One region of the Providencia lanzhouensis genome, then DNA from elsewhere that is predicted to be linked to it. Evidence: predicted binding sites of a transcription regulator. Region 1 holds the regulator's gene; each other region holds the start of a gene.
The links. The regulator LexA, encoded in region 1, represses DNA repair genes until DNA is damaged. The targets are predictions, from matches to a motif close to TNCTGTATGTACATACAGNA.
Positions count from the first base shown of each region.

Region 1 (4,279 bases):
CTCTTTTGCGTAAGTTCCTACTTCCATCACATGCTCGTAACCAATATAGATAGGAACGATGGTGATAGGGCGGGAGTCTCCGCGTAGCATCGCTTGTAGGGTCATCGACAAGGTACCGGTTTTCGGTTCCAGTAAGCGACCTGTACGTGAACGACCTCCTTCCACAAAGTATTCAATCGAATAGCCGCGAGCAAATAGCTCACTGAGGTATTCGCGGAATACGGTGGAATAGAGTTTATTACCTTTGAACGTACGGCGAATAAAGAACGCGCCTAAACGGCGGAAAATAGGACCGGCTGGCCAAAAGTTAAGGTTAATACCCGCCGCAATGTGTGGTGGCACCAAGCCTTGGTGATAAAGCACATAAGAAAGCAGCAGGTAGTCCATATGGCTACGGTGAGAGGGCACATACACAATTTCGTGACCATCTTGCGCCAGCTGGCGAACGCGCTCAGCATGTTGAACATTGATCCCTTGGTATAAGCGGTTCCATGTCCAACCGAGTACACGGTCAGTCAGTCGCACTGCTTCATAAGAGAAGTTAGCAGCAATCTCTTCCATCATCGCCACGGCATTTTGCTGGGCTTTTTGTAATGGGATTTTTTTACTGCGCGCTTCGTCTTCAACGGCTTTTTCAATCGCTTTAGAGGATAGCAGCTTATTAAATAGCTCATAACGGGCAGGCAGTTTTGGCCCGACCGCAGCTAAACGCTGACGAGAGTAATGAATACGTGCTACGCGAGCAAGTTTGTTGGCAATGATGGTATCAGTGCCATGCTCTTGTGCCATCTGGCCAAGAGAAATGCTCGGAGAAAAACGCACAAAACTATCGCGCCCTAACCACAGGACTGCAAAGAATTTTTGCACACCGTTTAAGAGTTTTAGCGGGGCAGGCTTATGCCCTTCGCGACCCGGCGCACGTCCAAACATGACGGATGCAGGTAGCATTTGAATATCAAGATTTGGATTGTTTTTATGCAAATCCAGATACGCATGGAATATTTTTACTGACTCTTTACGTGGATCTGGGGAGTAGTAGCGGAACACGCGCGGACCATCATCAATAAACACATAGGCTGGAAGCTTGGTGCCATTGATGTCGTTATCCACGAGCGGATCAGGTAAACCAATCGCTAAGCATTGTTGGCGAAGCGTGAGCAGGTCGGACTTTGAGTGATATGGCAAGACGTACAGCGTTGGCTTGCCTGGGTCAAGCTGTAACTCTGTTATCGGGTCCGTTGGGATTAGTTTACTTTTTACCAATAATTTCAGTGGTAAATTCAACGTGTTGTAATATATTTTACGCCATAGTGACATAAATGATTATAGCCTCTTGTTAGTAATGCTGCGCAATCATATCAGAAAGCAATGTTTAGATCTGTTATCGATAATTCACTTTGACTGCAAAAGTTGATTATTGTTTAGAAATTAAGGAAAAAATATGGCAAGTCAAACTAAGGGACTCACTCGGGTCATCAAAGCGGCTGGATACTCCCTTAAAGGTTTAAAAGCAGCATGGGTAAATGAAGCTGCATTTCGTCAAGAAGCGATTGCTGCTATCATTGCGATAATTATAGCTTTTTGCTTGGATATTAGCCAAATTGACAGGATTTTGTTGATTGGTTCAGTTGTGTTAGTCGCTATTGTTGAGTTAATTAACAGTGCAATTGAGGCGGTTGTTGATCGTATTGGCAGTGAATACCATGAATTATCTGGGCGAGCGAAAGATATCGGCTCCGCAGCCGTGTTCGTCACGATAGGATTGGCACTGTTTATCTGGGGAACCGTATTATGGGCGCGTTATTTTGCGGTTTAGTGGGCTAAAAACAGTAAAAGCGATAAAAAGCCAGAAATTCATCAACAAAAGCAGATTTTGGCTAATTTAACAGTTCCCAATACCCATTTACCTGTATATACTCACAGTCTGACTGTATAAACAAACAGGGGAATGGGATGAAAGCACTGACAGCTCGACAACAGCAAGTTTACGATCTGGTGCGTGACCACATTTCGCAAACGGGCATGCCACCAACACGCGCTGAGATAGCAGCAAGTTTGGGTTTTCGTTCGCCTAATGCGGCAGAAGAACATTTAAAAGCCTTAGCTCGTAAAGGGGTAATTGAAATTGTTTCTGGAGCTTCCAGAGGCATTCGTCTGTTGTTAGAAGAAGAATCCGAAGATTTAGGGCTTCCTCTGATTGGACGTGTTGCTGCCGGCGAACCATTGCTTGCGCAAGAACATATTGAAAGCCATTACCAAGTTGACCCAGAATTATTTAAACCACACGCAGATTTTTTATTACGCGTAAATGGTATGTCGATGAAAGATATCGGTATTATGGATGGTGATTTACTTGCGGTACATAAAACGCAGAATGTCCATAATGGGCAAATTGTTGTGGCGCGTATCGAAGATGAAGTCACGGTTAAACGCTTTAAGCAACAAGGTAATCGCGTTGAACTTATTGCTGAAAACGCTGATTTTGCACCAATCGTGGTTGATTTGCGCGAACAGAATTTTACCATTGAAGGCCTGGCTGTTGGGGTTATCCGTAACAGTGATTGGCATTGATGATGAGATATTGAGTCTGGCAGCAGACTCAATATCTCTATTTTTTGAATAGCCTTTCTTTATATAGCTATTTTCATACTGTTTTTCTTTATATAGCCATCTTCCATGTTGCTATATAGCTTCCTTTATTTTACTTCCTGTAGACCACTTATTCTATATCACTTCTTTTTTGAACTGACCGTGGCGTGATGGTTATGCTCACAGTGTTCATGATCTTGGCAATTGGAAATCTCAAAACATTTTTGACATAAACCATGGTTTTCTACCACCGTATGCCTGAGATGAAAATGATTTTCTTCCGCTAGTGTGCTAATCGCTTGTTCGATAGTCGTGCAGTCACTTTCGGTCACATTGCCACAATTATCGCAAATCAACATCACTGAAATATGGCTTGGATTATCCACATGGTGACAAACCACATAGCTGTTTGTGGATTCAATTTTATGAATAAATCCTTGTTCCATGAGGAACTCTAAACCGCGATAAACGGTAGGGGGTTTAGCCTGAGGCTCTATTTCACGCAGTAAATCTAGTAGATCATAAGCACTGATCGCACCGTGTTGCTGCGCAATTAATCGCAGAACAGTCTCTCTTTGTGGGGTCAAACGCACGCCTCGAGACTGACAAATACGTTCGGCCGTCGTAAGCAGCATGTCTTCACTGATTGTTTTCATCTTGTTTGGCCCCACCTAGATAGCTTCAAGTTTTTATTACTGTTTAGTTTACCATAACTTCCATTTCTGTTGTGTTTGAAATGGTGGTGATGAAATAAACAATTTTTTACTAAATTGAATACGCAATTTTAACTTTAATAAAGGCAACATTAATAAAAAATGAACTCCTTATTTAAGAGATGGTTTTTTCTATTTTAAATAAATCATTAATTGCTACATTTTAGTTAATCATTGGGTGTTAAATTTAACCAAATAAAAACAATTATTGAAATTCATTGTTACTATTTAGCGTTGATTTTAATTAAGACTTATCTTACCCCTTGTTTCTTATGTAGCGATTACTGACGCGAAAAAGACACTGGATAGATGTTAAATCTAATAAATTTACATCTGTTCGGTTTATTAAGTTGTATTTAAATATAAATATAGATTTTTATATTTATAGGTTTTTTGCAATATTTAGACATTTTTATAAATGCAAAATGAAGTCTTCATATAAATCTTTCTAAGTAATTCATCATTTCTTTAGATTTAATTACTCATTCAGTGGATAAAAGTTGTCTTTGTGCATTTTGTCGATATAAAAAACCAAGTCAACGCTTCATTTGGGTGGTTTTTGACAACATATGTCACGTATGTAGAATTGACATCAGAAAATATCACAAGGTAGTTATCAGAATTCATTTAGTGTTCTATATCAATTTTAATTAATTAATGAATGACTCAGTAATTAATTTAGAAGTGAGAATGTTGGCTTAATGATTTCTGTTTTTTAAATCACATAAATGAGATGGAGCTCGTTTATATAAAAAAATCTCTAACCTGAATGAAATTCATCAAGTAGGAAAGCTAGAGGAATTTTCAAGGGTGCACTGATTAAGTAAATAGACTTAATTTTGCATCAGTGGAAACAGGAAAGAGAAAAAGAGAAATAGCAGTTCCTACTCATTTAAAGGAAAACTTTTATGAAACTGAATAAATTAGCATTAACTCTAGCTTTAGGTTTAGGTGTTGGCGTTTCAGGTGTTGCTTTA
Region 1 is NZ_CP174123.1:458,536-462,814, forward strand. It holds gene plsB (glycerol-3-phosphate 1-O-acyltransferase PlsB) at 1-1,317, opposite strand, end outside; gene ACIH2S_RS02065 (diacylglycerol kinase) at 1,442-1,816, shown strand; gene lexA (transcriptional repressor LexA) at 1,954-2,571, shown strand; gene zur (zinc uptake transcriptional repressor Zur) at 2,730-3,245, opposite strand; gene ACIH2S_RS02080 (fimbrial protein) at 4,211-4,279, shown strand, end outside.

Region 2 (4,279 bases), 1.2 Mb from region 1:
GTCATATAAAAAATCTAACAATGAAGTTGATAGTTCCCGTAGGAAACGGGAGACGCAACACAGGCAGGAGGCCTAAGAAAATGTTGCTCAGTCACTATTATGTTACGCAGCTTTACGTATTGGCAATGTTTTTTAGATTAAAAACCCAGTATTTCCCATCAAGTCGAAATAAAGTAAAAATTTCAATCTGTTGCAGTTTGATAAAATGTCGAACACAGAAAATAGCAGACACAAAAAAACCTGCCGTTTGACGGGCAGGTTTCAATGAGTGTTAGGAGATTAGGGCGATTAAACGTGTTTTAAATCACCATCGTCATCTTGATTGAAGATTGACTTGTCCGTTTCGCCCATTAACTGGCTAGTGACGGTACCTGCTGTCATTGAACCACTTACGTTCAGAGCAGTACGACCCATATCAATCAGAGGTTCGACCGAAATTAACAGCGCAACTAACGTGACTGGTAATCCCATTGCTGGCAGTACAATCAGTGCGGCGAAGGTTGCACCGCCACCCACACCGGCAACACCGGCAGAACTGATAGTCACGATACCGACTAAGGTTGCAATCCATAGTGGATCAAATGGGTTGATCCCCATGGTTGGAGCGACCATCACTGCTAACATCGCAGGGTAGATACCTGCACAACCGTTTTGGCCAATAGTTGCACCGAAAGACGCCGAGAAGCTTGCGATAGATTCTGGCACACCAAAACGGCGAGTCTGCGTTTCAATATTCAGTGGAATACTGGCTGCGCTCGAACGGCTGGTGAATGCAAATGTCAGTACTGGGCCCGCTTTCTTAAAGAATTTGATTGGATTTAAGCCCGTTGTCGCCACTAAGATGCCGTGAACCACAAACATAATAGCTAGCGCGACATAGGATGCGACGACGAAAGTTCCTAAGTTAATGATATCGGCTAAGTTAGAGCTTGCGACCACTTTGATCATCAGCGCCATCACACCGTATGGGGTTAAACGCATGACTAAGCGAACGAGTTTCATTGCCCATGCTTGCATCACATCGATAGCCGCTAATGCTTTTTCACCGCGCTCTTTATCATCTTTAAACAGTTGCAGCGCAGCTACCCCTAAGAAGGCAGCAAAAATAACCACACTAATGATAGATGTTGGGCTTGCACCCGTTAAATCAGCAAACGGGTTTTTCGGAATAAAGGACAGGATTAACTGAGGAACCGTTAAATCTGAGACTTTACCAATATAATTTGTTTCAATGGCCGCTAGACGTGCAGTTTCAGATTGACCTTGAACCAGACCTTCAGCGGTTAAGCCGAACAGGTTTGCGATCAAGATACCCACTAAAGCAGCAATGGCTGTGGTAAACAGCAGTGTGCCAATGGTTAAAAAGCTAATTTTCCCTAAAGAAGATGCCTTATGAAGTCGAGCGACCGCACTCAGAATAGAGGCGAACACCAGAGGCATAATCACCATTTGTAACAGTTGAACGTAACCATTACCGACGATATTAAACCAAAGAATGGAGTCTTTTACCGTTTGGTGACCGGAACCATACACAAGGTGAAGTCCGACACCATAAGCAACACCGAATACGAGACCCAGTAAAACTTTTTTGGACAGGCTCCAACCATTCGATCCGAGTTTTGCTAACAGTATTAAAAGTGCTACGAAAACGAGCACATTGATAATCAGAGGAATATTCATTCCGCACTCCAAATTGTAATTATTTTACATAATGATTCTTGTTGTTAATCCTTAATAGGTATAAGGATTTCATTTCTTCTAACAACTGGTTATATGATATCAGTTGAAGTTAGTCATTACTTATAATCAAAAGTTATAATTTAGGTTGATTAATGCTTACAGTATATTACAAAAGTGAGCTTTTTGTCGGTAAGTGTATATTTATCTGATTATTAAAATAATTTAGTGCGTTTTCAATTTGCTGGAACCAATCAGCGGGATGGGCTGTTGGAATTAAGACAGCACAGACGGTCAAAAGCACAGCAATAAAGCGTTCTCCGCGTTTACTGGACTTGCCGCGTAAGATGGGAAAACAAAAACGTGTTGGCAGAGGCCATAAAAAGGGAACCCCCGATGGAGTCAGCATATCAGCCACTAAATGGCTCATATAACCTAATAAAAATGCTTGGATAAGGTCGCTAGGTAAGTCCCAATAGTGAGGTAGCCATTGGTAGCTGCTGATCAGTAAGATTAGCCAAGCGATCAGACTGTGAGTGAATCCTCGATGTCCACACAGTTTTGATATAGGTAGTGAAATAATACGAAAAAGCCGCCCGAGAATAGATGAAGGATGGTCAATATCCGGCAATAAGGCACCTAGCAACACTCCTGGCACCATATGCAACCAATCACCCTGAGCGAACTCTGGGGTAATTTGCAATTTATGAGCCATTACAAGTGAGGCGACGGAAAAAAGCAGATGCCCTTCAGCAGTCATGGTGGATAAAATACCATCTGTTTATCTATACAGTAGGCGGGCAGTATAAAGGGTTTGTAGGAAATATGGTAGTGGGGGAGAGTTAAAAAAACTCTTATTTATTAGTTAATAACCGTAGATTTTTATACTTTTTTAAATTTCCCCTACGTGAAAAACGTAAGGGAAATCGAGTTCCGTTAACTTATTTAAGATTAACGTAAATTTTCTGGGCGTAAATCGTTCAATGAGGCGATTTTAACATCAGCCAAACCCCAGCGTGGGTCATTGAAATGCTTACTATCAGGCACGACGATAGAACGCATTCTTGCCGCTTTTGCAGAAATCATTCCATTAAAGGAGTCTTCTAAAGAAGCACAATGGATAGGCTTGGTGGATAACTCAGCGGCTGCTTTTAAATAAACTTCGGGATGAGGCTTACTTAATGGCAAGTCTGCTGCTGAAACGACGGCAGAAAAATAATGGCGGATATCAAATAAGTTAAGCACTTTTTCTAGCATATAATCTGGAGATGCAGATGCTAAAGCGATTTTTAGATCCATTGAGCGGCACAGTTCAAGTGCATGCTGTACACCAGGCAGTAATGGGCGTTTTTCTTCCACTAAACCAATAACGCGGTCAATAATACGCTGCTTTGTTGCTTCTAAGCTACAACCTTGCCAAGGAGATGCGTTGTACCAAAGTTCAACAACGTGATCGATACGTAAACCTAGAGTGTCAGGAAGAGTGTGCTTAATGGACAAATCGACGCCTAACTCTGCAAAAACTTCATCTTCCCCTTGTTCCCAAAAAGGTTCCGAGTCAATCAGCAAACCATCCATGTCAAAGATGACAGATTGGATAGGTAATTTATGATACATAGCAAACTCCATTCATTTAGATACCCGCTTAAAAAGAGGGTGGGGATTGTCGCTGTACTTTAATCACAGTCATTTTGGTTTCTGAAACGATTCTAACAAGCTATGACTTGGGGTTATAGAGATATATGTGCTATCACATGATTTTATTAGAAATTTGAGTTTAGTTATTGATGTGAATTCAATTCAATTTTTGAATAATCCGAAACTCGGTTTTTAACTATCATTTTTTTATAGAAATTTGGAGCCAGCAAATATTATCGGCTATGATTAGCGTAGAAAAAAACTTTAAGGAATAGTTGTAATGAATTACCACAAGGCAAATTCTCTTGCGATTGGCAAACGTATTTTGGGCTGGATCGTATTTTTTGTGGCGTTAATTTCCACATTGACATCGCTAATTAAATTAGCGGCTCTGAAAGGAATTCAAGGCGAAGGAATTAATGCAGTTGCCAATGATTTTGTTAAATTAATGGCGGAGATGACTCGACAAAGTACGCCGTTTCTCAATGTATTTTGGAATAATTCACCAGTCCCTGAAGTGAGCCATGGTTTTTCAGGTAGCTGCATCGGATTTTTTGTTATTTTTATTTTTATCTTTGTGGGGCTTGCTTTAAGTGCTTCAGGTTTACGCATGTATCGACAAATTAAATTCATTCGCGAAAGTATTGAAGATCATGTCATTCTTGAAAATGCAAAAGGCAGTGAAGTGACCAAAGAAGAATTAGAAGCCAAAGTCACTATTCCTCGACATACTATTTTCAAACAGTTCTTCTTGATGTATTTCTGGCCGATTGTTTTAGGGATCGCCATTTATTTTGCGTTGAAACTTCTGAATTGGTAGTTTTTCATGATGTGGCCGCTTTTCATTATGTTGATAGTGCCCGTCATGTTGATGTTTTCCCATCATGAAAATGCACAGAATCGGTATTTACTCCGCCGCTGTGCATCTCTTATTTCCGTCTATTTGACTCGTAGTTATTCGTCG
Region 2 is NZ_CP174123.1:1,693,488-1,697,766, forward strand. It holds gene ACIH2S_RS07950 (YkgJ family cysteine cluster protein) at 1-5, opposite strand, end outside; gene ACIH2S_RS07955 (L-cystine transporter) at 289-1,680, opposite strand; gene ACIH2S_RS07960 (metal-dependent hydrolase) at 1,847-2,437, opposite strand; gene hxpB (hexitol phosphatase HxpB) at 2,629-3,294, opposite strand; gene ACIH2S_RS07970 (YniB family protein) at 3,596-4,135, shown strand; gene ACIH2S_RS07975 (fructosamine kinase family protein) at 4,270-4,279, opposite strand, start outside.
Region 2: a site for LexA is predicted at 2,453-2,472, ahead of ACIH2S_RS07960 (metal-dependent hydrolase). Genes of this name have one in related genera too.

Region 3 (4,279 bases), 770 kb from region 1:
AGTGTTTATAATAATCATTAAGTAGCTTGGATAGCTTCTCCTTATGAAAATAAATAGATGCCTTACGATTAAATTTAATCGTTAATCTTGATGTTTGTAATAGAACCCATAAAGTTGCTGCTGTACCGACAAAGGTAGATAGCGTCCCTAGGTTTATTACCCAGAGTTCCCATAATGTATTCATTAGTTATTAGCTCCATAAAAATAGAGTAATAGAAATCTTAATTAATTAGATTAATTTTTTATAATATTAGATTTAAATAGAACAAATAAATTCCCTCATAATTAACGCGTATTTATGAGGGAATAAAAATGATTAAGGTTCGATTGGTAACCCGTTGTCTTGTCCCCATTGCGCCCATGAACCATCATAGAGGCGCACATGTGGGTTACCTAATAATACCAATGCCAGTAAAACTACGGCAGCAGTCATGCCAGAGCCACAGGTTGTGACTGTTGGTGCGAGAATATCGACACCTTGCTGCGCAAAAATAGCTTTTAATTGTTCGGGGGATTTATATTTCCCATTATCCACTAATAAATCCCAAGGCACATTTTTACTGCCTGGAATATGCCCCATCCTTAAACCTGGGCGAGGTTCAGGAGCTTGAGCCAGAAAACGGGCAGATGCACGCGCATCAATAATTTGGATTTTACCTTCAGTGGCAACCTCTAACATTTGCTGTTGATTCAGCGCATTGGCATCTTGTCTATCAGCAATAAAGGTTTGTGCGGCGGGTGGGGTGACTTTACCAGATTGAGTTGCGAAACCAGCTGCTTTCCATGCGTTAATTCCACCGGCTAAAATTTTAACCTGTTTACAGCCTAAAGTGCGGAAAGTCCACCATGCACGCGGAGATGAAAACAAATTATTTTGAGCGTAAATAATGACTTGCGTTTGATTATTAATCCCCATCGCTCCAACAGCTTGGCTAAATGTGGCGGCGTCAGGGAGCATATGGGGTAAGTCGCAGCTCTTATCGGCGATTTCATCTTGATTAAAAAATTGAGCTTGGGGAATGTGCTCATCAAGGTAGCTTTGGTAGCAATCATAAGGGGCGGTAGGTGGTGGCGTAGAGACATCAAGCACAATAATATTACTGTCTGAAAGATGTGAATTTAACCACTCTGGTGTTACAAAATAATCGTTGTACATCATAACTCACCGTCCCGTTTGATTAATAATGGATGATTACTGGATCTGATTAGGTGCAGGTAATATCGATGGCGATTGAGCCTGATTTTGCTCTAAAGGTGTGGTGGAGCGGGTATAAATATTCATCCCGGCAAGCACAATACCCCCAATAGAACTCAATGCGCATAATGCGCACAGTGCGATGACGACTTTTTTCATTTTTATTAGCCTGATTTGACACGAAGATGCCAAAGTATAACTGGATGGTGATAGCAAACAAGTTTTACGGGATATTTTCTTGGCTCGATTTGGTGTTTTGCGAAAGGCTTTCCAGAATTTGTGTATAATGGAAATTAATACAGTAGTTTTGCGAAGGGTTTCGCAAAAGAGAAACGGGGGCTTTCCTGCCTCTTTTTTGATTAGCTATCATCTCCTTTTTACTTGGTCTTCTGCGTATCTATGTCTCTGTCAAATAAAATCAAAGAACAAATAACTCAATGGTATAAGGGGTTATCTAACCAAATCGAGGGGTTCGTCTCTCGGGCACCTCAGCGGCAAATGATTGCTGAAGTGGCGAAAAATTTGTCGGATGCAGAAGGGCGTCATTTAGTTATTGAAGCACCAACAGGGGTGGGAAAAACCTTATCCTATTTGATACCAGGCATTGCTGTTGGGCGCGAAGAAGGTAAAACTTTGGTCGTGAGCACCGCTAACGTTGCCCTCCAAGATCAAATATTCAGTAAGGATTTGCCATTACTGAGCAAAATTATCCCTGACTTAAAATATACAGGCGCATTTGGGCGGGCGCGTTATGTGTGCCCCCGAAACTTAGAAGCTATTTGTGCCGCGGAAGGGGAACAAATTGATTTAATGCTGTTGGTGGAAGACAAAACTGAAATTACCAACAGCGAAGAGAGAGCGCAATGCCAGCAATTACGCAATGATTTTCATAGCTTTGCTTGGGATGGGCTACGCGACCACCATAAAAAGGCATTTAGTGATAGTTTATGGCGTAAAGTCAGCACCGATAAAATGAATTGCCTTGGGCGTAATTGCCAGTTCTATCAACGATGCCCTTTTTTTATTGCACGCCGTGAAATTGAAGATGCGGATGTGGTCGTGGCTAACCATGCTTTAGTGATGGCAGCCATGGAAAGTGAATCGGTATTACCGGACCCTAAGAAATTACTGTTAGTTCTCGATGAGGGGCATCATGTTCCCGATGTGGCGAGAGACGCTTTAGAAGTTGAAGGGGAAATTACGCTAGTTCAGCTTACCGCACAGGTGGATAATTTTATTCATCATGTCGGGCAGTATGTTGCGCAGTTTCGCCCAGCAAAACCGCCTAAGTTGACTAATCCTGATAAGCTACAACAACATGCTGAAAAATTACGCGAGTGTTTCCGTGATTTTTCACTGTTAGCGAACGGGCTATTACCTGAAACATCCAAAGAGTCAGAATATTTGTTCCCAATGGGGATTTTGCCCGAGGTAATGCAGCAATGTTGCCTAGAGCTATTTAAGCTGACGGATGCGCTACGTGGGCTATCAGAGGCGATTCTCAGTGACTTAACGGAACAAACAGCAAAGCAAGATATTGTGCGTTTACATCGCTCCATTTTAGTGACAAGCCGAGCGATGGGCTATTTTGAAAATATGACCAAATTATGGCGCTTAGCCTCGCTTGATCAAAGCTCTGGTGCGCCCGTTTCGAAATGGCTTAGCCGCCATTATGAGAAAAATCAATCCCGGATTTTTATGCATTGCGCAGGGATCCGCGTAAGTGAACAGCTGCAACATTTGTTATGGAAAAATGTGCCTCATATTGTAGTGACATCGGCAACACTTCGCTCTTTGAACAGCTATTCACGTTTTATGGAGTTAACGGGATTATCCGAAAAGAGTGATGACCGTTTCGTCACGCTCACCTCACCGTTTAATCATGTTGAGCAGGGTAAGTTGGTGATCCCCAAAATGCAGCATGAGCCAACTATGGCAAATGAAGCTGAACATTTAAAAGAGATGGCAACCTATTTTCGCCATCAATTTACGCATAGTGATCACCATGGGGTCTTGATCCTATTTAGTAGCCAGCGAGCGATGGAAGGATTTCTGGAACATGTGAAAGATTTGCGTTTACAGCTATTAGTGCAGGGGGATCAGCCACGTTACCGGCTAGTGGAGACGCATTGTGAACGTATTAAACAAGGGCAAAAAAGCGCGTTAATCGGCTTACAATCATTTGCGGAAGGGTTGGATTTAAAAGGGGAATTTTTAACCCAAGTGCATATTCACAAGATTGCGTTTCCGCCTGTGACAAATCCAGTAATTATTACTGAAGGTGATTGGCTGAAGTCATTAAAGCGTTATCCATTCGAGGTACAAAGTTTACCTAGCGCTTCATTTAATTTGATCCAGCAAGCAGGGCGTTTGATTCGAAGTCATGAGTGTTATGGCGAAATTATCATTTATGATAAGCGCTTATTAACCAAAAGCTATGGTAAACGTTTATTAAATTCGTTACCCATTTTCCCTATTGAACAACCTGAAATGCCAACATCAGATAAGTAGGGCGATAAATAAATTGAGACCACCGAAGTGGTCTCATGGTCAATATATTGACTCTGTTTTACGACACTACTCAATATTGGCTTCTAATAACCACAGGAATTTATCCAGATCGCGAGATGCGGCGGTAAACATATCTGCGGTATTTTCATCTTCAACTTCATCGATAGCTTTACGAATATCATTTGCAACAACAGCATATCGTTCAGCTAATGCTTTTAAATGGTCTTGTACAGAATGAATATCCAATGGATAAGCTTCTAATGATGTAAACTTATTGACTTGTTGTGATGTTCCTGTGGCGATGCCACCTAACTGAACCGCACGCTCAGCGAATTCATCCAAGTGCCCAATGATGCTATCTCTAAAGCCATCTAACATCTCATGCACTGCGATAAAGTTGCGACCGCGCATGTTCCAATGTGCTTGTTTAGTGATTAAAGAGAGATCGGTGAAATGGATAACCATCATGTTTAAGATACCGATGGTTTCTAATTTTACACTATCTTCAATATCATTACGGGTATATAAAAGTTCAGTTGAAGAGGTTTTAAATAATTTTGCAGTATTCATAGA
Region 3 is NZ_CP174123.1:1,230,845-1,235,123, forward strand. It holds gene ACIH2S_RS05630 (hypothetical protein) at 1-184, opposite strand, end outside; gene sseA (3-mercaptopyruvate sulfurtransferase) at 317-1,156, opposite strand; gene ACIH2S_RS05640 (hypothetical protein) at 1,193-1,354, opposite strand; gene dinG (ATP-dependent DNA helicase DinG) at 1,595-3,706, shown strand; gene dps (DNA starvation/stationary phase protection protein Dps) at 3,773-4,276, opposite strand.
Region 3: a site for LexA is predicted at 1,480-1,499, ahead of dinG (ATP-dependent DNA helicase DinG). Genes of this name have one in related genera too.